Regions from separate parts of the Paraburkholderia sp. BR10936 genome, predicted to be linked through region 2. Evidence: riboswitches for the same ligand, from Rfam matches in the RefSeq annotation. Region 2 holds a riboswitch; each other region holds the start of a gene.
The links. Region 2 has a riboswitch for cobalamin ahead of AB4Y36_RS12845 (TonB-dependent receptor). Riboswitches for the same ligand answer to the same signal wherever they lie in the genome.

Region 1 (5,743 bases), on a different contig from region 2:
CGGCGCGCACGATGTGCTGCGCGTGATCGGCACCGCAGGCCCCATGCTGCTCTGGCTCGTGCCGTTCCACGCGCTGCCGCTCCTGCTCGACGCGCATGCGTGGCGCCTCCTGCTCGACAAGCGCGCACCGCTGAGCTTCCTCTGGTGGACCGCGACCGTACGCGAGGCAGTGAACCGGCTGCTGCCCGTGGTCGGCGTGGGCGGCGAACTCGTCGGCATTCGTCTCGCGCGCTGGAAGGTGCGCAATGCGAGCGAGGTCACGGCTTCGGTGATCGTCGAGGTGTTCGTGACGATTGCCGTGCAATACGCGTTCTCGGCGCTCGGCGTCGTGCTGATCGTTGCGGCGACCGGCGCCGGCGGCTCGCTGCGCACCATCGCCACGATCGCACTGGCGCTCGTGCTCACGGCGCCGCTGCCCGTGCTCGCCGTGTTGCTGGTGCGTCGCGGCGGCGTTTTCCATGCGATCGAACGCTGGGCCGCGAAGCTGCTCGGCGCCGACAATCCGCTCATGCTCGGCATCGACGGCAAGCAGCTCGACGCCGATCTCGACGCGCTGATGTCGCGCACGGGCCTCATGTTTCGCGCTTTCTTCTGGCAGCTCGCCGGCTACATGCTCGGCGCGTTCGAGACGTGGTGGGCGCTCGCGCTGCTCGGCCATCCGGTGACGGTGGGCGATGCACTCGCCATCGAAGCCATCACCCAGGCCGTGCGTCATGCCGCCTTCATGGTGCCCGCCGGGCTCGGCGTGCAGGAAGTCGCCGTGGTGCTGCTCGCGCAGCTGTTTGGCGTGAGCCAGGACGTGGCGTTCTCGCTCGCGCTCGTCAAGCGCATGCGCGAAGTGGTGTTCGGCGTGCTCGCGCTGCTCTCGTGGCAGGCTGCGGAAATCGTTCGCACGCGTCGCACCATGCGCCACGGCGCGCAGGCCGCCGCGCAGACTGCTGACGCGCTGCCCGCCGCGGCGAGCGCGTCCGCACGCGCGCCGACCCCGAAGCGGGACTCGCAGCACGATCAGGTCCATTGACGGTACATTGTGGGCATGTCGATGCGCGCCGGATCGGCGCGCGTAGACGCAAGTCCATGTTGATGCGTTAGCAAGGACATGAAGCCCACGTTTTCACTCACGCGTTCGCTCGCGCTCGCGTGCGCCGCCACGGCGGCGTTCACGCTTTCCGGCTGCGACGATCGCCAGTTCGATGCCATGCTCGATACCATCCGGCAGGGATTCAAGGCGTTCTTCGATTCCGTGAAGCCCGACGCGCTGCTGCTCAAGGGCCTCACTCCCGGCGTTTCCACGCTCGAGCAGGTGCGCGAGCAAATGGGCAAGCCCGAGACCGAGCGCGTGTTCGACGACGGCTCGCGCCGCCTCGAATATCCGCGCGGCCCGCAGGGCCTCAAGACCTGGATGGTCGACATCGGTCCGAACGGGCGGCTCGTGGCCATTACTCAGGCGCTTACTGCGGAAAACTTCGCGAAGATCCGCGTCGGCATGAGTGAGGACGAGGTCCGGCGATTGCTCGGTAAACCCGGGCAAGTGGCCGGCTACCGCTTGAAGAAGGAGACGGTGTGGAGCTGGAAGTGGCTGGAAGGGGGCGTGACGCCCGAAGCGTATTTCAATGTGCATTTCGGACCGGACGGGCGGGTCACGACGACCTCGCGCTCGGACGTGATCCGCGGTCGCTGACTGCGTTGACTCAGTCGACCCAGGGCCACGCAAGGAGGCGCGCATGATGAACCGGCGACGGCCCAAGCGTGTCGGACTCGTGCTCGGCGGTGGCGCTGCGCGCGGCTGGGCGCATATCGGCGCGATTCGCGCGCTCGAGGAAGCGGGCATCAAGCCCGACGTGGTATGCGGTACGTCGATTGGCGCGCTCGTCGGCGCGGTGTATGCGAACGGCGATCTCGACTGGCTTGAAGACTGGGTAGGCAAGCTGACCTGGCAGACAGTGGTGCGCCTGCTCGACTTGCGTTTTTCGGGCGGGCTGCTCGGCGGGCGCAAAGTGATCGACCTGTTTGCGCACCAGTTCAACGGCCGCTCGATCGATGACCTGAGGCTGCCGTTCACGGCGGTTGCTACCGAACTCGACACGGGACGCGAAGTCTGGCTGCGCGAAGGCGGCGTGGTGGACGCCGTGCGCGCTTCGATCGCGATTCCCGGCATCTTCACGCCGATCTGGCATGACGGCGTGTGGCTCGTGGACGGCGGACTGAGCAACCCCGTGCCGGTATCCGCCGCGCGTGCGATGCGCGCCGACACCGTGATCGCGATCGACCTCAATCACGACATTCTCAACGGCCGCGACTTGGGCGGTGCGATCGACACGATGCCGCGCGAGCTGCCCGTGGAGGCGAGCGACGCGGCGACGGCGGCATCGGCCGCCGTGGCGGCCAGCGGCGGCGCCAATGGTGCCGAAAACAGCGAAGCGGGGCCCGAACCGCTCCTGCGCCGCAATGGCAAGCGCTTTCCGCGCTGGCTGCAGCCTGCAGGCCCCGGCGCGGCTGGCGGTCCGGACGTGCGCGTGGCGCCGCCGCCTAGCACGCGTGCGCCTTCCGTGTTGAGCTCGGTGGCCCAGAGCATCGACATCATGCAGGTGCGCATTACGCGCAGCCGCCTGGCAGGCGAGCCCGCCGACGTGCTGATCCAGCCGCGCCTGGGCGGCATGGGGATTTTCGACTTTCATCGCGCCGCGCCCGCCATCGAGGAAGGGCGCGCAGCCGTGCAGTACATGATGCCGGCCATCAAGGCACAGCTGGGGCTGGACTAGAGCGCTTCTGGCTACCGATCCAGAATGCCGGCGACGGCGAGGGCAGGGCGGTAGCGCCGTTCCGGTCCTCACTTCATCGCCGCGAGCCAAACCCAGCCGTGCTCTGTGCGGCGTAGGGCCGTCACGGAAAGCGGCGCGATTTCGATCGAGCGAAACCCCGCCGACGGCGCGCCCAGCGCGTGAAGAATCGCCGCCCGGATCACGCTCGCGTGCGTGAAGGCGACCACGTTGTGCCCCGAGTCGGGCACCGCATCGAGCCAGGCGCTGACGCGCGCGCGGACATCGTCGAACGATTCGCCGCCGCCTGGCGGCCGAAAGCCCGGATCGCGCGTCCAGGCCGCAAGGGCCTCGGGCGCTTCGCGCGCGAGATCCGTCAGGCGCTGGCCTTGCCATGCACCGAAGGCGGCTTCGGCGAGCGCTTCAGCTGGCGTTGCCCCGGCGAAGCCTGCCGCGCGTGCGCTCGCGCGGGCGATCGCGGCGGGACTCGTGAGCGCACGCGTCGCCTCGCCATTGCGATTACTACCGGCCAGCCCCGCGTGCCAGCGCTCGCGCCAGGCGGCAAGCGCCTCGAGTGCGCGCGCGTCGAGCGCTGCTTCGGCGTCTTCACCCGCAACAGGCACTTCAGGCACGTGCGGGAACGTGCCCGAGCGCAGCGCAGCGTTCGCCGCATGGCTCACCAGCCAGAGTGTCGTCGACATGCTTTTCCTTATGCTTCACTACTCTTTGGCTGACATCCGGGCCGCGGCCGGCCGCCGCAGCGCGTAGAATACGGGCTCCACGACACGCGGAAGCCGGTGCAAGTCCGGCGCGGTCGCGCCACTGTAACTGGTTGCCGTCGAAAACATCGAAGCAACGGAAGTCAGACCTGCGCGTCGTGAACCACTCTTTCAACGACTAGCGGGGCGCGTAACCCCAGGAGAAGTCAGCATGTCCGAAACCTCATTCCCCTTGCAGCACGCCCCGGCCGCGCCGGCGCCCATTGCGCTGCGAGACATCCTGCCCTGGGCGATCTTCGGCGGCCTGATGCTGCTGCTGGCCCTGTACTTCGTGGGCGCCGAGCAGGGCGCCACGTCGATCTTCCCGGGCATGTACGTCCACGAGTTCGTTCACGACGGCCGCCATCTGCTCGGCTTCCCCTGCCACTGACCGGGAGCTGACCATGGTTGGCAAGTTGCTGGTGCGCGGCATGCTCGCAGGCATCGCCGCGGGACTTCTCACGTTCGGCTTCGCGAAGATCGCAGGCGAGCCCCAGGTCGATCAGGCGATCTCCTTCGAGGAGAAAGCCGACGCCGCGAAGGGCGAAGCGCCTGAGCCCGAAATCGTCAGCCGCAAGACCCAGGCGAGCGTCGGTCTCTTCACTGGCGTGATGGTCTATGGCGCGTCGATCGGCGGACTCTTTGCGCTCGTCTTCGCGTATGCCAATGGCCGCGTGGGGCGTCTTTCGCCGCGCGCGCTCTCGGCCTGGCTCGCGCTCGCGGCGTTCGTCGCGATCTACCTGGTGCCGAACATCAAGTATCCGGCGAATCCGCCCTCGGTCGGCGACCCGGAGACGATCGGCTATCGCACCGGGCTCTTTTTCCTGATGATCGCGATCTCGATCGCCGTGTCGGTGTTCTCGCTCAAGGTGCGCGCCGCTTTCGTGCCGCGCCTTGGCCTCTGGAACGCTTCGATCGTGGCGCTCGTGCTGTTCGTCGTCGTGATCGGCGCGATCCAGCTCGCGTTGCCGACGATCAACGAGGTGCCCGCCGCGTTCCCGGCCGTGCTGCTGTGGAAGTTCCGCACGGTGTCGATCGGCATGCAGTTCATTCTCTGGACCACAATCGGCCTGCTGTTCGGCGCGCTCGCCGAAAAGCTGCTCGGCGCGAACGCCCGTACCGGCAGCGCACGCGGCACGCAAACGCGCGCCGCATAAGCTCCGCCGGGGCCGGCGCGCGCACATCGCGCGCCTATCGAAAAAGCGACCCCAAACTTGCGTAAATGCCCCGCGCGCCTCGCGTGCCGGGGCATTTTTTTTCGCCTTTCAAAAGCATCGCGCCCGCGGCTGTGCGGGCCTGATCCGCACGCGCCGACGCGTCGCGCGGCAATGCTGCACTGCAATATCCGCGCCGCACGAGTTTGAGCAATCCATTTTGCACTGAGACGATCCGCGCCAGTTATCGGTTTCAGCGGCGCCCACGTGCCGCGCGAGGCCGCCCGAAACGACAAAACAACTTTGTTCCGGAGACGCGCGTGATCCTTTACGGCTTTGGCCCGGTGCTGCTCGCCGGCACGATCCAGACCATCGAACTTTCGCTCCTCTCGCTCGGCGTGGCCGTGCTGCTCGGTCTGGCTGGCGCGGCGGCCAAGCTCTCGTTCAACCGGCCGCTCGCCGCCGTGGCGACCGCGTACACGACGCTGATCCGCTCGGTGCCCGACCTCGTGCTGATGCTGCTGCTCTTCTACAGCATCCAGATCGGCGTGAACGAGGCCACCGACGCGCTCGGCATGGCGCAGATCGATATCGATCCGTTCGTGGCCGGCGTCGTCACGCTCGGCTTCATTTACGGCGCGTACTTCACCGAAACGTTCCGCGGCGCGTTTCTCGCAGTGCCGCGCGGCCAGCTCGAAGCGGGGCACGCCTACGGCATGAGCGGCGCGCGCGTGTTCGCCCGCATCCTCTTCCCGCAGATGATGCGTTTCGCGCTGCCCGGCATCGGCAACAACTGGCAGGTGCTCGTGAAGGCAACGGCGCTCGTCTCGATCATCGGTCTCGCCGATGTCGTGAAGGCCGCCCAGGACGCGGGCCGCAGCACCTTCAACCTGTTCTTCTTCCTCGTGATCGCGGCGCTCATCTACCTTGCGATCACCACGCTCTCGAACTTCGCGCTCGTCTGGCTCGAACGCCGCTATTCGGTGGGCGTGCGTCACGCGCAACTCTGAGGACAAGGCCGTCATGAACGAAATCATCCAGCAATTCGGCCGCGCGTTCCTCTACTGGGACG
Region 2 (5,743 bases):
TCCACAGACGGCGGCTTCATCAGCGGCCACGAAGCCGAAGCCATGCGCGACGCGATGACCATGGCATACCTCGTGCCCGAGCGTTACCAGGAAATGGCGAGCCGCGGCCTCGAGCTCGGCGAAAACCGCATTCTCGCGGGCATGCATTCGCCGCTCGACGTGATCGGCGGCCGCATGTTCGCGCTGGCCGCCACTGCCGCGAATCTCTACGATCCCGCGAACGCCACGCTCAAGAGCGCGGCCTATGCGCAGGCGCACAGCGCGCTCGAACAGGCCACCGGCACGAGCGCCACGACCTTCCCCGCCTTCGCGCATTCGTCCACGACCGCGACCGACCGCTTTGCCGACTATGCGACCAACAAGTCGGAGTTCGCGCGCCGCATGACGTTCGGTTTCAGCCAGATCGAATCCACCGAAGCGCCGCCCGTCGTGCCCAAGGGCGCCGAGGTACTGCTCGAAACGCGCTTCCCGTACCTGAGCGCCGACCAGCGCCGCATCGTGCTGAAGACGACCGAAGTCGTCTCGGGCTATCCGGTCATGGACGACGCCGAGGGCTGGGGCCGTCTGAACATGTTTAGTGCTGCAGATGGTTACGGTGCGTTCAACGGCAACGTGATCGTGGCGATGGACGCAACCCAGGGCGGCTTCAACGCCGCCGACACCTGGCGCAACGACATCGCCGGCACGGGCAAGCTCACGCTGCAGGGCAGCGGCACGCTCACGCTTGCGGGCAATAACAGCTACACGGGCGGCTCACAAGTGAGCGGCGGCATGCTCGCTGCAGCGTCGACCACGGCCTTCGGCAACGGCGACGTGTACGTCGGGTCCGGCGGCGGCGTGACCGTGGCGACGAGCGCACCGTTGACGGTGGCGGGCAAGTACACGCAGCTCGACGGCACGACGCTCGAACTCGACATCGACGGCAACGGCGGCGGACGCCTGCGTGTGGGCGGCCAGCTCACGGTGGCGGGCGGCACGCTGCATGTGAAGTTCGTGAACGGCTATACGCCGAAAGCGGGCGACACGATCGACGTGATCGACGGCAACGGCGCATCGGTGAAATTCGCGACCGTCACGGTCGATGGCTTCAAGGCCACGCCGGTTTATTCTTCGACCGGCGTTTCGGTGAAGCTCTCGGCTTCGTGACGTAGCCACGCAGTATAAAGGCCCCGAATCGCAACGGTTCGGGGCCTTTTTTACGCATCAGAAGCGATGCCGGATGCCCGCGGCCACGAGCACCTGGTTGCGGCCGCCCGACGGGTCGCAGGTGTTGATCATCGCAAGCGCACCGGACGACGCGCGCTGATAGATCGCCTCGGTATAAACGTCCGTGCGTTTGGACAGTTGATAGCCGGCCTGCAGCGCGCCTTGATGCCAATGCGCGGAGGTCGCGCCCGTATAGGCATACATGCCCGCGAGCGAGAACGCTGGCGTCACCTGCCATAGCGCATTCACTTCGTAATTGCTGAATGCGATCGAAGGCAAGGGCGCGCCGCCGTCGGCCTCGCTGACACCGGTATGAATGGAACGCGACCAGGCCGCGCCAAGCGTGACGTCTCCCAGCGCGTAGCTCATGCCCGCGCCGATGGTGTCTTCGCGCTGCACCGCGACCTCGGTCGGCACGAGGCCCGCACCCGGCAGCACCGATGTATCGTACGCACCCACCGAAGAGGCGCCGCGTCCGTTGATGTGCATCCACGCCACGCCTGCGCTGAACGGGCCGCCTTCGTAATGGACGCCGAAGCCGTAAGCGCGATTTTGCGCGAAGCGCCCCGCCTCGTTCGAAAACGCGTACATCGCGCCGGCGCTGAAACCACCGTACGTTGCGCTCGCGTACTTCACGGCGTTCGAGGCGAGCCACGAATTGTTGGCGTTGTCGTTGTCGAACGGATGCGCGAATGCCGTGCCGCCCGCGCCGCCCGTTAGCGTGAACGGGGCGAAGTAGTCGTGCATCGTGTCGTACTGGCGGCCTAGCGTGATCGTGCCGAGTCGTTCGGATTGCAGACCAACGTAGATCGGATGGTCGTTGAAGGCTTCGCCAGAGGTGGCCGAGAAGCCGCGCTCGAGGCGAAAGATCGCGGCGTTGCCGCCGCCGAGGTCCTCAGTGCCCTGCAGGCCCCAGAAGCTGCCGTCGACAAGACCCGAGCCTGCACGATATTGGGTGCGGCCGCCAACGTCGCTGACATAGTCGACGCTCGCGTCCATCTCACCGTACAACGTGACCTGCTGCGCCGAGGCGCCAGCGCCGGTGAATGCCAATGCCGTCCCACCCAGGACGGCGAGAATGTTCTTGTTCATGAGTCGTCTTGTTTGTGTAGGTGGGATTGCGTGGACGAGCGCCGTCCGCCCCCGCTCGATGCGGCGAGGACGTAGCGAGGTCTGACTTCTGGCTCGATTGACAGCCGGTCACAGTGGCGCGACCGCGCCGGATTCTCACCGGCTTCCCTGCTGCGTTTCGCTTGTGCAGCGCCTACGCGCGAAAAACAGCCGCAAGGATAGCGTAAGTTGCGGGAGCAGCCAAACCGGGTGTTTTTGCCACACGACGCTCGTCAAAGGTTGACGCACCGAATGCGCGGCCCTTACCCTTGCGCCCTGATGGTTCCCGGCGACGGGATCAAAAGGGAACGCAGTGCAAGACTGCGGCTGCCCCCGCAACTGTAAGCGGCGAGTCCATGCCAGAGAAGGCCACTGGGAAACCGGGAAGGCCGGCTGCGGATGTCGACCCGCGAGCCAGGAGACCTGCCATCAACCGAGTCCAGCAGCCGCAGCGGGCGGGGATCCCCAATGCGCAAGCACCGCCCGCGTGGCGATCGCCCGTTGCACGGACAGCCCGTATTTCAGGAGCTGTTTCCAGCCACCGCATCATGAAGTTTCGCCAATTCGTATTGACTTCCGCCGCGCTCGCCTGGGCGTGGCAAACCGCGCATGCCGCCGACGCCGCCAATGCATCGTCCGCCCAGGCGCCGCAGCAAGCCGGCGGCGACACCACGCTGCCCAATATCCTCGTCGTGGGCGACGCGCAGCATCTGCCACAATCGTTCGACCAGCGCTATGCAACCACCCAGGTGCTTACGCGCCAGGACCTCGAGCGCGTGTCCCCCGTCGACCCCAGCATCGCGCAGGCGCTCGCCACGCTGCCGGGTGTCACCGTCTCGCAGACCGGCGGCCCGGGGTCGTACACGGGGGTGAGCATTCGCGGCTCGTCGGCCGACCAGGTGGCCGTGTTCATCGACGGCATACGCATAGGCTCCGTCACCACGGGCACGGCCGAATGGGCCGATCTTGCGACTGCCTCGTTCGACCGGGTCGAGGTGATCTCGGGCCCCGCGGCCGCCTCGTTCGGCGCGGATGCCATGGGCGGCGTCGTGCAGCTCTTCACGCGCCATGCGTCGAACCAGCCGAACCAGACCACCGTCTCGTTCGGCGGCGGCTCGAACAAGACCTTCGACACGCAGGTGCGCACCTCGGGCACAATCCCATCGACAGGGCCGCTTTCCGCACTGAGCGGCCTCACCTACTCGCTGGGCCTGCACGACTACAACACGGCGGGCATCGACGCGACGCAGCCCGGGGCCTACGGCCACGAAGACGGCCGCAATCCATACCACGCGCAGAACCTCGACGCGCGCCTTGGCTACGCGCACGACAACTGGTCGATCTCGACCTTCGCGCTCTACCACCGCTCCGAGCTCTCCTACGACAACGCGGGAGGCAACGACCGGCAGCGCGACACGCAGCTCACGACCGGTCTCGCGTTCCACCTCGACATCACGCCGACCACGCAGTTCGACCAGTCGGTGGGCTACGCGACGGACCGTCAGTTCCTCTATTCGAACGACCCGACGATCCCCTCCGACGAGATCGACTCGACGCGCTTTTCCACCTCCACCTCGATCACGCATCAGGAAAGAGGCCATACGCTCTTCGGCATGCCGCTCGACGGCGAGACCAAGCTCGCCTACGACTACACCCGCGAGCTGGCGTTCCTGCCCGTGGACGTGCCGGGCGGGCTGCCCGCGCGCAACGATTCGGCCGTGTCGATGCATCAGTCGTCCACGCTCGGACCCGTCACGCTGTTTCTGGCGGGGCGGCACGAAATCGTGCAGGGGCAATCGGTGAATACGGGCAACGTCGCGCTCTCGTGGGCCATCACGCCGGTCTACACGGCGCGCGTTTCGTACGGCAATGCGTTCCGCCTGCCGACGTTCAACGACCTCTACTATCCGGGCTACTCGAATCCCAACCTGCTGCCCGAGCGCAGCGACTCGGTCGAAGCCGCGCTCGATGCCACCACGTCGATCGGCACGTTCACGGCGGCCGTGTACGACACGCGCGTGCACGATCTCATCACGTACAACTCGCAGACCTTCCTGCCCGTGAACGTGGGCCGCGCGCACATTCAGGGTCTCGACCTCTCGTACAAGGGCACGCTCGGCCAGTACACGCCGGTGAGCCTTACGGTGGGGATTCTGAATCCGCAGGACGTGACCGACCAGACCTGGCTCAATCGCCGCCCGCGCCAGACGGTGAGCCTGAGCGTGGATCACACATGGGACGAGTTCCAGCTCCACGCGCTCAGTACCGGCGTTTCGCTGCTGTATAACGGCTCGACGTTCGACGACCAGCTCAACACGATCTACCTGCCTTCATGGACTACGGTGAGCCTGCGCGCGTCGTACAAGGTCAATGCGCATCTCGCGCTATCGGCCACGCTGGCGAACGTGTTCAACCGGCAGTACGTGACCGCCTACGGGTACAACACGCTGGGGCGCACGGCGTTTGGCAAGGTGACCTATACGTTCTGAGCGTTCTGAGCGTTGCGCTCGAGCGGGTGCTCATAAGTTTCTTGCGCACCCGCTCGCCTAGCCCTCGCGCTTCGGACGCCGCACCGCGCGAATCTTCCCACTGTTCCCGCCGCCGCAGAAAAACTGCTCGCCGCCATCGGACTCCAGCCCCGAAACGGCGGTGCCGGGCGGCATGTCGAGCTGTTCCAGCACTTCGCCCGTGCCCGGATCGATACGCCGCAAATCGCTCTCGTCGCCTTCCCAGGTGCCGTGCCACAGTTCACCGTCCACCCACGTCACGCCCGTGACGAAGCGGCTCGATTCGAGCGTGCGCAGGATCGCGCCCGTCTGCGGATCGACCTGATGGATCTTGCGCTCTCGATACACCCCGACCCAGAGCGTGCCGTCCGCCCACGCGAGCCCCGAGTCGCCGCCGCCTCCGGGCGCGGGAATCGTCGCGAGCACGCGGCCCGTTTCAGGGTCGATCTTGTGAATGCGATCCTCGGCGATCTGAAACAGATGCCGCCCGTCGAAAGCCGTGCCCGCGTGCGCCGCGATGTCGATCGAGCGCTGCGTCTCGCCGCTCTGCGGATCGAGCGACGCGATGCGCTCGCCGACGGCGAACCACACCTGTTTGCCGTCGTACGTGACCCCGCCCACCTTCTCGATGCCGGGAAAAGGGCCGTACTCACGGACGATTTCGGCAGTCGTTCGTTTCATGGTTTCCTCGTTGAATGAAGGGACAGGCGTTCATCCTAATCGCCTGGCAGCGGGGCGGGGAGTAACAAGGTCGTCGCGAATCCGGGGACGGGCGGCGTGGTCCAGCGGCGCGCGCGGCCGTAGCCGAACGACTGCACCTTGTCCGCCGCCGCGAGCGAATCGAGCGCGCGCTGCACGGTGCGCTGGCTCGCGCCGAGCGCGAGCGCCAGCGCCGAACTCGACCACGATTGCCCATCGGC
Region 3 (5,743 bases), on a different contig from region 2:
GCTGAAGGGTCCGGCCAGCGCCGGCACGGCGGATCAAGCGCCGGGCATGCCGGAAGTGCTCTCCGTCTCACCCGTCAATCAGCAGTAGTTCAGGGCAACTTTCCGGGTGTGTTCGGCGCCGCTTCGGGCACGCTCGCCGGCTCGTCCTGCGGCCAGCGGTTTTCGAACACGCATTCGCCAAGCGGCTTGCGTTCGGCCCACTGTTCCATTTCGAGCATCGGCTGCGGGTAGAACGCGTCGACCTGACCCACGCAGAGGATCGCCACCGGCTTGGCGCCGGGCGGCATGGCGAGCAGGGTGCGCACCTCGTCGACGTCGAAGATCGACACCCAGCCCATACCGAGCCCTTCGGCGCGCGCCGCGAGCCACATGTTCTGGATCGCGCACGCCACGGAGGCGAGGTCCATCTCGGGCAGCGTGCGGCGGCCGAAGACGTGGGTTTCGCGGCGGTCCATCAGCGCGACCACGAGCACCTCGGCGCAATCGCGCATGCCCTCCACCTTGAGCTTCATGAACTCGTCGCGGCGTTTGCCCAGCGCATCGGCGGTTGCAATGCGCTCACGCTCGACCGTCGCGTGCAACTGCTCGCGCACCGAATGGTCCGTGATGCGCACGATCCGCCACGGCTGCATGAAGCCCACGCTCGGCGCGTGATGCGCGGCGTCGAGCAGGCGCGCGAGTGTCGCGGGATCGATCGGGCCCGGTGCGAAGTGCCGCATGTCGCGGCGCTCGTAAATCGCGCGGTAGACCGCCGCGCGTTCGGCTTCGTCAAAGGGCTGTGCCATGGAAGAGTGCGGCCGCGAAAGCCGGGTTGGAGGGCCAGTAAGCGTGCATATAGGTGGCCGCGATCGAGCCGTGCCGGTACAGCGCCTCGCCGGGCGCGCCGGTCTGTGCGTGGTGTGCCGTGAGCGCGGGCGCCAGCGGCGTGGCGACGCGCGAATAGTGAAACGTGTGGCCGCGTAGCGCGCCATGCGCGCCGTCGAGCTGCTGCATGCCGAGCGCCGCGAAACGCTTTTGCATGACCGCCTCGCCGGGAAGCAGGCCGAGCATCGGCGTGCGCGTGCCTTCCACGTCGGTCAGTGCATCGAGCAGATAGAGCATGCCGCCACATTCAGCGACGAGCGGCTTTCCCGCGGATACATGCGCGCGCAACGAATTCGCGGTCTGCGTATTGTGCGCGAGCGTCGAGGCATGTAGCTCGGGATAGCCGCCTGGCAGAAAGATCGCGTCGGCGCCGGCGGGCGCGAGTTCGTTTGCGAGCGGCGAGAAGTAACTTACAGTCGCACCCAGCATCTCGAGTAACGCGATGTTCTCAGGATAGAGAAACGAGAACGCAGCGTCGCGCGCAATGGCGACATGACGGCCTTCGAGCCGGCGTGCAATCGTTTCGTCGTGCGAAGGATCGGCGAATGCCACCGCAGGCGGCAATTCGGCGAGCGCGGTTTGCGCGAGCGCGTCGGCGGCGCGTTCGATGCGCGCGTCGAGGTCGTCGATCTCAGCGGCCTGATGCAGGCCGAGATGGCGATCGGGCAGCGCCATCGTTGCTTCGCTCGCAACGTGCCCGAGCCAGCGCACATCGGCGGGCAATGCCTCCTGCAGCATCTGCGCGTGACGCGCCGAGCCCACGCGGTTGGCCAGCACGCCGTGAAAGGGCACTTCCGGCCGAAAATGCGCGAGACCGAACGCGATCGCGCCGAAGGTCTGCGCCATCGACTTCGCGCTGACGATGGCGGCCACCGGCACGCCAAACTCGGTCGCGAGATCGGCGCTGCTCGGCGTGCCGTCGAACAGGCCCATCACGCCTTCGATAAGGATCAGGTCGGCGTCGCGCGCGGCCTGCGCGAGCAGGGCGCGGCACGCTTCTTTACCCACCATCCACAGGTCGAGCGAGAGCACGGGCGCGCCGCTCGCGCGTGCGAGGATCATCGGGTCGAGAAAATCCGGCCCGGTCTTGAAGACGCGCACGCGTCGGCCCGCGCGCCGGTGCAGTCGCGCGAGGCCAGCCGTGAGCGTGGTCTTGCCCTGGCCCGAAGCGGGCGCGCTGATGAAGAGCGCGGGGCAGGCAATCGTTGCGCTCATGCGCTTAAAACTCCACGCCCTTTTGCGCCTTCACGCCTTGCTCGCGATACGGATGCTTCACGAGGCGCATTTCCGTGACGAGGTCGGCCGCTTCGATCAGCGCGTCGGGCGCATGGCGGCCCGTCACGACCACGTGCACGTGCGGCGCGCGCGAGGCGATCACACCGAGCACTTCGTCGAGCGGCAGGTACTCGTATTTGAGCACCGTGTTGAGTTCGTCGAGGATCACCATGGCGTACTCGCCGCTCTCGATCATGCGCTTCGCTTCGTCCCAGCCCTTGCGCGCGGTGGCGATGTCGCCGTCGCGATTCTGCGTGTTCCAGGTGTAGCCGTCGCCCATCGTCACGAAATCGCAGTGAGCAACGCTGCCGAGGAAATCGCGTTCGGCCGTGTGCAGCGCGCCCTTGATGAACTGCACGACGCCTAGCTTCATGCCGTGGCCGAGCATGCGCACGGCCATGCCGAACGCGGCCGTGCTCTTGCCCTTGCCGTTGCCGGTGTTGACGATCAACAGGCCCTTTTCGTGCGTCGCGGCGGCCTGCTTCTTCTCGTGGCCCTCGCGGCGGCGTTGCGTCATGCGTTGGTGCGATTCGGGATCGGTTTTCATCATCGGGATTGGATTGGTTGCGGCGCTTTCGCGTCCGCATTTGCGTCGTTTGGCAGAAAGGCTGCGATTGCGACCGTCACGCCGTCGAGCGCCAGCTTGCCGCGCACGAGCGGAGCGCCGCCCGCCGCCAGACGCGCGCAGGGTTCGCACACGCCGCCTACGCCGAACTGCGTTTGCGCGGCTGCGGAGGGCGGCGCCAGTATCGGTGTCGCGGCGAGTTGCTCCCGCGTGTACGTCTGAAGCGGCAGCGCATGTGCCGCGCAAAACGCCTGCAAGCCGGGTTCGCCGGCTTTTGCATCGAGCGTCGCCACGGCCGTTACGCTGTCGAGAGGCCACGCGCCGAGCGCGGCGCGCACCGCGGCTTCGACCTGCGCGAGCGTCACGCCGCGCCGGCAGCCGATGCCGAGCGCAAGCGGCGGCACGCGCTGCGCGGGTTCCGGCGTGGCTTCGAATGAGGCTGCGCCCGAGGCGCGATTTTCGGCAGGATTCACGGCGAGGGCGTCGATCGAAGGCGTGACCGCAGGGGCAAAACGAGCAAAAGCGTCGCGTTCCGGCGGGCGCCGGATGCGCGCTACGATAGCACACGCTTTTGCGGCTTCCCACGCCTTCCTTGACGCACGGGCCCCCCGCGCCTACACTCGCACGCACTCTGGTGCTCGCGCGCGATTCATAATGCGCGCGCAGTTAAACGGGAATCAGGGAGCCATCCCGCCTCGGGCGTGGCCAACCTGAACTGCACCCGCAACGGTACAACGAGCGCGGCGTTCGCACGAATGCCGCAAACCGCTTCCATGCTTTACGCAGTCCACGCCACTGTGCAAGCCGGCCGCAAGGCCGCTCGCGCGGGAAGGCGAAGCGGTGTTTCGTCAGTCCGGATACCGGCCAGATACGTGGGATTCGCGCTGCGGGGATGCGGTGCCGGGTCCGTGATTTTCATGCGTCAGCCGGGCGAGGCCCGGGTGCGTTTCTGGTCGTTCGTCCCCTGCAGGTTGTTGAATCGTTGCGCGTGACAGCGTCTCCATGGATACGCGCGTGTGCGCAACACGGCACCCGCACGAACGGCAGGCGCGACGCACCATGCCCCTCGATACGGCCTGGCGCCGAAGGAGCACTTCATGCAAATGCGCAAGATTCCAGTCACGATCGTGACGGGCTTTCTCGGCAGCGGTAAGACCACGTTGCTGCGTCACATTCTCCAGCACGCGGGCGGCCTGCGCGTCGCGGTCATCGTCAACGAATTCGGCGAACTCGGTATCGACGGCGAGATTCTGCGCGGTTGCGGCATTGGCTGCGACGAAAACGGCAACGAAACGGAAGGCCAGCTCTACGAACTCGCGAACGGCTGCCTTTGCTGCACCGTGCAGGAAGAGTTCTTCCCCGTGATGGAGAAACTGCTCGAACGCCGCGGCGATGTCGATCACGTGCTGATCGAAACTTCGGGCCTCGCGCTGCCCAAGCCGCTCGTGCAGGCGTTCAACTGGCCGTCGATCCGCAACGCGTTCACCGTCGATGCGGTCGTGACCGTGGTGGACGGCCCCGCCGCCGCGAGCGGGCAGTTCGCCGAAAATCCGCAGGCCGTGGACGCGCAGCGCCGCGCCGACCCGAACCTCGATCACGAGTCGCCGCTGCACGAGCTGTTCGAAGACCAGCTTTCGGCGGCCGACCTCGTCATTCTCAACAAGACCGATCTGCTGGACGTTGCGGGCCAGGACGCGCTCATCGCCGAACTGCGCGAAGAGCTGCCGCCGCAGGTGAAGATCGTGCGCGCGCAGCACGGCAAGCTCGATCTGCATACGCTGCTCGGGCTCGAGGCGGCCTCCGAGGAGAGCATTCATCTGCGGCACGACCATCACGGTTCCGCCGACGATCCCGATCATCATCATGACGAGTTCGATTCGGTTGTGGTGTCGGGCAATGCGGCTTCGCGCGAGACTGTGATCGAGGCGCTGCAGCAACTCGTCGATGCGCACACGATCTATCGCGTGAAGGGTTTTGCCGCGTTGCCGGGCGCGCCCATGCGCCTCGTGATTCAAGGCGTGGGCCGTCGCTTCGACAGCTATTTCGACCGCCGCTGGAACGCGCAGGAAAGCGCGGCGCAGCCGCTTGCGAGCCGCTTCGTGCTGATCGGAGAGGATCTCGATGGCGCGACGCTGCAAGCGGCCTTCGATGTCGCACTGGCGAATGTGCAGACCGCGGGCGCGAAGTGATCGCACCCAGCTAGACGAGGCCGTCCCATGCATTTGCTGCGCACTACGCCTGGCGGCTTCGTCGACGACACGCAGGGCGTTATCCGGATCGACCAGCAGCCCGCCGAGATCGTCGTGCTCAGTTCGGCGGACACGACGCTCGCGCTGCTGGCGAGCGTCGTGCCGCGCCTGCCCGCAGGTTTTCCGAGCGTGCGGCTTGCGAACGTCACCTATTTGCGCCAGCCCGCGTCGGTGGACTTCTACGTCGATGATGTCTTGCAGCACGCGCGCGTGGTGGTGGTCGATCATCTGGGCGGTGAAACGTACTGGCCATATGGCATCGAGCAGGTCGTCTCGCTAGCCGAGCGCCGCGGGCAACTGCTCGCGATGTTTTCGGGCGACTTGCAGGAAGACCCCAATCTCATCGCGAAGAGCCGCGCCGAGCCCGAGTTTTGCCGCTTGCTGTGGCGTTATCTGCGCGAAGGCGGCGCGGCCAACGCCGAATCGTTCCTGCGTGCGCTCGCGTGGCGCGCATTCGACTGGGGCAGCGAGCCTGCGCCGCCCATTGCGTTGCCCGCCGCTGCGCTCTATTGCCCGCAGCGCGACGTCGCGACCATCGACGAATGGCGCGTGCGCTGGCAACCTGGCGCGCCGGTCGTCGCGCTGCTGTTTTACAAGGCGCATCTGCAGGCGGCGAACACCGCCGCTTTCGATGCCCTCATCGACGCGCTGCTCGCGCGCGGCCTGAACCCGCTGCCGCTTGCGATCACGTCGCTCAAGGACACTTTGAGCCGCGACGTGCTTGATCAACTGGCGGCCGAGCACGACGTCTCGCTCGTGCTGAATACCACGGCCTTCGCGGCTTCGTCGC
Region 4 (5,743 bases), on a different contig from region 2:
CGCGCCGCGTTGGCGCTGATCTGCGCGGCATAGGGATGCGTGGCGTCGAAAACCAGTGTGATGTTTTCGTCCGCGAGAAAGCGCGCGAGCCCTTCGGCTCCGCCAAAGCCGCCCACCCGCACCGCGCAGGCGAGATCGGCGGGCACGCGGCCAAGGCCCGCGAGCGAGTACACGTGCTGCGGGCCGAGCGTGCGCGCGATCGCCAGCGCATCGCCGGTGCCGCCGAGCAGCAGGATGCGCGCCGTCATGGCTTGACGGCCTCGTAAAGCGTGACGGGCAAGGCCGGACGCCAGGTGTCGAAGCCGCCCAGCGGCTGCGCCTCGCCGATGCCGACGCGCGTGAGCGTGCCGCCGTGCTGCGCGCGCCATGCCACGAGTGCCGCTTCGCTCTGCAACGTCACCGCGTTCGCGACGAGTCGGCCGCCGCTCGCGAGCGCCGCCCAGCACGCGTCCAGCACGCCGGGTACGGTCACGCCGCCGCCGATAAAGACCGCGTCTGGCGCGGCGAGCCCTGCGAGCGCGTCGGGCGCGCGGCCCGCAACGAGTTGCAAACCCGGCACGCCCAACGCCGCGCGATTGTGCTCGATGAAGCGTTGACGCTCGGCGTTCGCCTCGATCGCGATCGCGCGGCAAGCGGCGTGCGAACGCATCCATTCGATGCCGATCGAGCCGCTGCCCGCGCCCACGTCCCACAGCAACGCGCCGGGCGTCGGCGCGAGGCGCGCGAGCGTGAGCGCGCGCACGTCGCGCTTCGTAATCTGACCGTCGTGTCGGTAGGCGTCGTCGGGAAGCCCTGGCGTGAGCGTCCAGCCGCGCGCGGGCGTCTGCGCACTATCGCTTTCGCATTCGAACGCGACCAGATTGAGCGCCGCGGCTTCTTCAACGTGCCACGCATCGGCGCGGCCTTCTATGCGGCGTTCGAGCGGGCCGCCCAGATGCTCGAACACGGCAAGACGCGTGGCGCCGAAGCCCGCTTCGGCGAGCAACGCGGCAAGCGCCGCGGGCGTGCGCCCATCCGCGCTCAACGCGAGCACGCGCGAGCGCGCGTAGAGATGGCGGCGCAGCGCATCGAGCGGACGACCGACGAGCGAGACCATCGCCGTATCTTGCAGCGCCCACCCCTTGCGCGCCGCCGCGAGCGAGAGCGATGAAGGCGCGGGCAGCACGCGCATTTCACCGGACACCACGCGGCGCGCGAGTGTCGCGCCCACGCCGAACAGCATGGGGTCGCCGCTCGCGAGCACGCATACGGACTGATTCGACTCGCGGTACGCAAGCAGCGCCTCGACGCTAAACGGCTGCGGCCACGCTTCGCGCCGTGCACGCACGCGCGAGGGCAACATCGCCAGATGGCGTTCGCCACCCGTCACGATGGCCGCGTCGAACAGCGCGCGCCGCGCGTCGCGCCCGAGCCCCGCGTATCCATCGTCGCCGATGCCCACCACCGTCAGCCATACCTGCTTGCCCTGCATTCGCTCTCCCGCCGTTGCCTGTTTCTCTACACCGCCACGGGCCCGCAGCCCTATTGTGGGGCGGAGCACGCGTGAAAACGGGCATAATACCGTGTCCGCCGGCGCCTTTAAGGCAGTTTTGCATGGGACCGGAGTAAGCGCTGAAGCGCTAACTCCGGATCGCAATCAGGGAACACAGCAAGCTGTGGCCGCCCCGCGACTGTGAGCAGCGAGACCGCATCCACCCGAGCCACTGGTTTTACCGGGAAGGCCGATGCGGTTCACGACCTGCGAGCCAGGAGACCTGCCGGCCGACTGTTCGCGCGAACCCATATCGGACGGGGTGTACCGATACCGCTGCCGTTTCCCGCCTGCCGTGCGGGCAACGCGCCGCTCCAGCGTGATGCTTACCCGGTAATGCCTTGAAACACGAAACGAAGCCTGTCTCGCCCGCTGCCGCATTGGCCGTGCTCCGCCCCTCGGCGTGCCCGGGGCTCCTGCGCGTGGTCGCGGCGCGCGACGGCGGCCTGTGCCGCATCCGCCTGCCTGGCGGCGCGCTGAGCGCCGCGCGTGCGCGGGCCCTCGCCGACGCAGCGTCGACGCACGCGAACGGCGTACTCGAACTGACCAATCGCGCGAACGTGCAGATTCGCGGCGTGCGCGCCGGCGAAGAAGCGGCATTGAGCGCCGCGCTGATCGACGCAGGCCTCGGACCTGCCGGCATCGACGCCGCGAGCCCGGTCGAGCGTGCATGCGCCGCCGACGAATTGCGCAACGTGATGCTGAGCCCGCTCACGGGCCTCGACCCTGACGCGTTGTGGGACACGACGGAACTCGCCGCCGCGCTCATCGACATGATGCAGCGCGAGCCACGCTTCGCCGCACTCTCGCCCAAGTTCGCGTTGCAACTCGACGGCGGTGAACGTGTGGCGATGCTCGAGCATCCGCACGACATCTGGCTCGCCGCGCTGCCTTATGGCGCAACGGTGCGCTTCGCGGTGGGCCTCGCAGGTCGCCCCACGGCGCAGCCAGTCGGCACGCTCGCGGCCGAAGACGTTTGCGCATCGATGCGCGCGCTGTTGCATGCGTTCCTCGATCTCGCGGGCGCGGACGCCACACGCATGCGCGACGTCCTCGCCACTCATTCGCTCGACTCGCTGCTACAGCGCGCGCAACAGCATGGCGACTTCACGTTGACGCGTGACGACGCCACGCTGCCCGCTTGGCGCCGCGCGGCGAGCCCCGCCGGCTTGCGCCTCGGCGCACACGCGCTGCACGCCGACGGCAGCGGCTACGTGGGCGCGCAGCCCGCTCTCGGCCGTATCGACGCGCCAACGCTGCGCGCACTTGCCGCGCTCGCGGAAGACTCGGGCGACGCGACATTGCGCGTGACGCCCTGGCAAGGCGTCCTGCTGCCGAATGTGCCCGCGCACGCCATGCCCGTCGCGCTCGAACGCCTGGACGCGCTCGGTCTCATCGCCTCCCGCGCCGACCCGCTCGCGCGCCTCGTCGCGTGCACGGGCTCGACGGGATGTGCAAAAAGCCGCGCGGACACGAAGGCAGACGCACAGCGCCTCGCCGCAATGCTGCCGCCCGACGCCGAAGCCCACCTGAGCGGCTGCGAGCGCTCCTGCGCGGCCGCGCATTGCGCGCCGTTCACGTTGCTCGCCAGCACCCCGGACCACTACGACCTGTACCAGCGCGACGACACGCAAAGCGGCTTCGTCCAGCGCTTTGGCCAACTCATCGCGCGCAACCTGACGATCGAAGCCGCTGCGCTTGCACTCGCGCAGCGGCCCCGGAGTAACCAAGATGTCTGATTACATTCGCGACGGCCAGGCGATCTATCGCGAGTCGTTCGCGACGATCCGCGCCGAAGCCGACCTCTCGCGCATTCCCGCCGACCTCGAAAAACTTGCCGTGCGCGTGATTCACGCATCCGGCATGGTGGATGTGGCCGCCGACCTCGCATTTTCCGCAGGCGCGGGCACAGCGGGCCGCAACGCGCTCGCGGGCGGCGCGCCGATTCTCTGCGACGCGAAAATGGTCGCTTATGGCGTGACGCGCGCGCGCTTGCCGGCGAACAACGCCGTGATCTGCACGCTCGACGATCCCGCCGTACCGGATCTCGCGCGCGAGATCGGCAACACGCGCTCGGCAGTCGCGCTCGAACTGTGGCGGCCGCATCTCGCAGGCAGCGTCGTAGCGATCGGCAATGCGCCCACCGCACTCTTTTATCTGCTCGACATGATTGCCGCCGGTGCTCCGCGCCCCGCGCTCATCCTCGGCTTTCCCGTCGGCTTCGTCGGCGCGGCCGAGTCCAAGGCGCAGCTTGCAGCCGAAAGCCACGGCGTACCCTTCGTCGTCGTGCACGGCCGTCGCGGCGGCAGCGCGATGGCCGCCGCCGCCATCAACGCACTCGCTTCGGAGACCGAATAAATGATCCGCAAAGGACGTCTGCACGGCATTGGCGTCGGCCCCGGCGACCCCGAACTGCTCACGCTCAAGGCGCTGCGCCTGCTCAAGGCCGCGCCCGTGGTCGCGTATTTCGTCGCGAAGGGCAAGAAAGGCAATGCGTTCGGCATCGTCGAGGCCCATCTCGAAGCGGAGCAGGAACGCCTGCCGCTCGTGTACCCCGTGACGACCGAAGCGCTCGAACCGCCGCTCTCGTACGAAGCGATCATCGCCGACTTCTACGACGGCGCGGCGCAAACGCTTTCGCGCCATCTCGACGCCGGACGCGACGTGGCCGTGATCTGCGAAGGCGATCCGTTCTTCTACGGCTCGTACATGTATCTGCACGACCGGCTCGCCGCACACTACGAGGCCGAAGTCGTGCCGGGCGTGTGCTCGATGCTGGGCGGCGCGGCGGTGCTGGGCGTGCCGCTCGTCTACCGCAACCAGAGCCTCGCCGTACTCTCGGGCGTGCTGCCCGAGGACGAATTGCGCCGGCGCCTGGCCGACGCGGATGCCGCCGTGATCATGAAGCTGGGCCGCAATTTCGACAAGGTGCGCCGCGTGCTGGGCGAACTGGACCTCGCGCATCGCGCGCTGTATGTCGAGCGCGCAACCATGGCGAACCAGCGCATCGTCCCGCTCGACGACGTCGATCCGATGGCTTCGCCGTACTTCTCGCTGCTCGTCGTGCCGGGGGTGAAATGGCAGTCGTGACGCCGCCCGCCATCGTCATTCTCGGGCCCGGCGCGCTCGCCACGGCGCGGCGCGTGCAGACGCTTTACCCAGGCGCGCAGGTCCATGCGCTGGAGGGCCGCGTGGCAGGCGATGTCGCGTTCAGCGAGCTTGGCGCGCATTTGCGCGAATGCTATACGCGCGGCCTGCCCATCGTCGCGCTGTGTGCGGCGGGCATCGTGATCCGCTGCCTCGCGCCGCTCCTTGCCAACAAGGGCGCAGAGCCGCCGGTGCTCGCGCTCGCCGAGGACGGCAGCGCCGTCGTGCCGCTGCTCGGTGGACTCACGGGCGTGAACGTCATGGCACGCGAAATCGGCGCGGCGCTCGCGGTTGCGCCCGCCATCACCACGAGCGGCGAATTGCGCTTCGGCACCTGCCTGCTCAATCCGCCTGCGGGCTATGCGCTCGCGAGCCTCGCGCAAGGCAAGCGCTTCGTCTCCGATCTGCTTGCGGGCGCAGCGACACGCGTGGACGGCCACGCACCGTGGCTCGAAAATGTCGATCTGCCACGCGAGGCCGCGGCGCGCCATGCCATCCGCGTGAGCGCGCATGTCTGGGACGGCAGTCCCGACGACCTCGTCATTCATCCGCGCAGCATCGTCGCGGCCGTGGGTGCGCCACGCGAGGCGCTTGCCGATAACGTGCGCCGCGCGCTCGATGCGCACGGCCTCGCGCCGCTTGCGCTCGCGGCGCTCGTCGCCCCTGCTGCGCACATGCGCGATGCGTCGCTCGCGCAGGCGGCAGCGGAACTCGGCGTACCGCTGCGCTTCGTCGATAGCGAGGAGAACACGGCGCAAGCTACGCTCGCCGCCCTCGACTTCGCGGCGGACGTCGAGCGCTACACGCCGAACGACAACGGCGTCGCCCTCGCCTGCGCGGCCGTGCCGCTCGACCCGCGCGCGCTGGGCCGCGCGCGCGGCAAGCTCACGGTGCTGGGCCTCGGCCCCGGCCGCGCCGACCTGCTTACGCCTGCCGCGCGCGCCGCGCTCGACAGCGCCACCGATATCGTCGGCTATGCAACCTATGTCGAGATGGCGGGCCCGTTTCGCGCGGACCAGCAGCGCCACGCCACCGACAATCGCGAAGAACTGCAGCGCGCCCGCC

Region 1: another riboswitch for cobalamin. It lies ahead of AB4Y36_RS20905 (CbtB domain-containing protein); the one in region 2 lies ahead of AB4Y36_RS12845 (TonB-dependent receptor).
Region 3: another riboswitch for cobalamin. It lies ahead of cobW (cobalamin biosynthesis protein CobW); the one in region 2 lies ahead of AB4Y36_RS12845 (TonB-dependent receptor).
Region 4: another riboswitch for cobalamin. It lies ahead of cobG (precorrin-3B synthase); the one in region 2 lies ahead of AB4Y36_RS12845 (TonB-dependent receptor).

What each region holds. Positions count from the first base shown of each region.
Region 1 is NZ_JBFRCM010000010.1:1,083-6,825, forward strand. It holds gene AB4Y36_RS20885 (lysylphosphatidylglycerol synthase domain-containing protein) at 1-1,021, shown strand, start outside; gene AB4Y36_RS20890 (hypothetical protein) at 1,100-1,681, shown strand; gene AB4Y36_RS20895 (patatin-like phospholipase family protein) at 1,725-2,762, shown strand; gene AB4Y36_RS20900 (histidine phosphatase family protein) at 2,831-3,460, opposite strand; cobalamin riboswitch at 3,505-3,650, shown strand; gene AB4Y36_RS20905 (CbtB domain-containing protein) at 3,690-3,908, shown strand; gene AB4Y36_RS20910 (CbtA family protein) at 3,922-4,674, shown strand; gene AB4Y36_RS20915 (ABC transporter permease) at 4,992-5,681, shown strand; gene AB4Y36_RS20920 (ABC transporter permease) at 5,695-5,743, shown strand, end outside.
Region 2 is NZ_JBFRCM010000005.1:129,063-134,805, forward strand. It holds gene AB4Y36_RS12835 (phosphatase PAP2 family protein) at 1-1,146, shown strand, start outside; gene AB4Y36_RS12840 (porin) at 1,204-2,298, opposite strand; cobalamin riboswitch at 2,355-2,489, opposite strand; cobalamin riboswitch at 2,580-2,762, shown strand; gene AB4Y36_RS12845 (TonB-dependent receptor) at 2,865-4,805, shown strand; gene AB4Y36_RS12850 (glutamine cyclotransferase) at 4,863-5,504, opposite strand; gene AB4Y36_RS12855 (helix-turn-helix domain-containing protein) at 5,540-5,743, opposite strand, start outside.
Region 3 is NZ_JBFRCM010000023.1:35,441-41,183, forward strand. It holds gene AB4Y36_RS34550 (DUF4136 domain-containing protein) at 1-88, shown strand, start outside; gene bluB (5,6-dimethylbenzimidazole synthase) at 90-785, opposite strand; gene AB4Y36_RS34560 (cobyrinate a,c-diamide synthase) at 769-2,079, opposite strand; gene cobO (cob(I)yrinic acid a,c-diamide adenosyltransferase) at 2,084-2,686, opposite strand; gene AB4Y36_RS34570 (cobalamin biosynthesis protein) at 2,686-3,177, opposite strand; cobalamin riboswitch at 3,320-3,588, shown strand; gene cobW (cobalamin biosynthesis protein CobW) at 3,802-4,893, shown strand; gene cobN (cobaltochelatase subunit CobN) at 4,921-5,743, shown strand, end outside.
Region 4 is NZ_JBFRCM010000023.1:49,199-54,941, reverse strand. It holds gene AB4Y36_RS34630 (cobalt-precorrin-6A reductase) at 1-248, opposite strand, end outside; gene cbiE (precorrin-6y C5,15-methyltransferase (decarboxylating) subunit CbiE) at 245-1,471, opposite strand; cobalamin riboswitch at 1,590-1,777, shown strand; gene cobG (precorrin-3B synthase) at 1,873-3,270, shown strand; gene AB4Y36_RS34615 (precorrin-8X methylmutase) at 3,263-3,889, shown strand; gene AB4Y36_RS34610 (precorrin-2 C(20)-methyltransferase) at 3,890-4,621, shown strand; gene cobJ (precorrin-3B C(17)-methyltransferase) at 4,609-5,743, shown strand, end outside.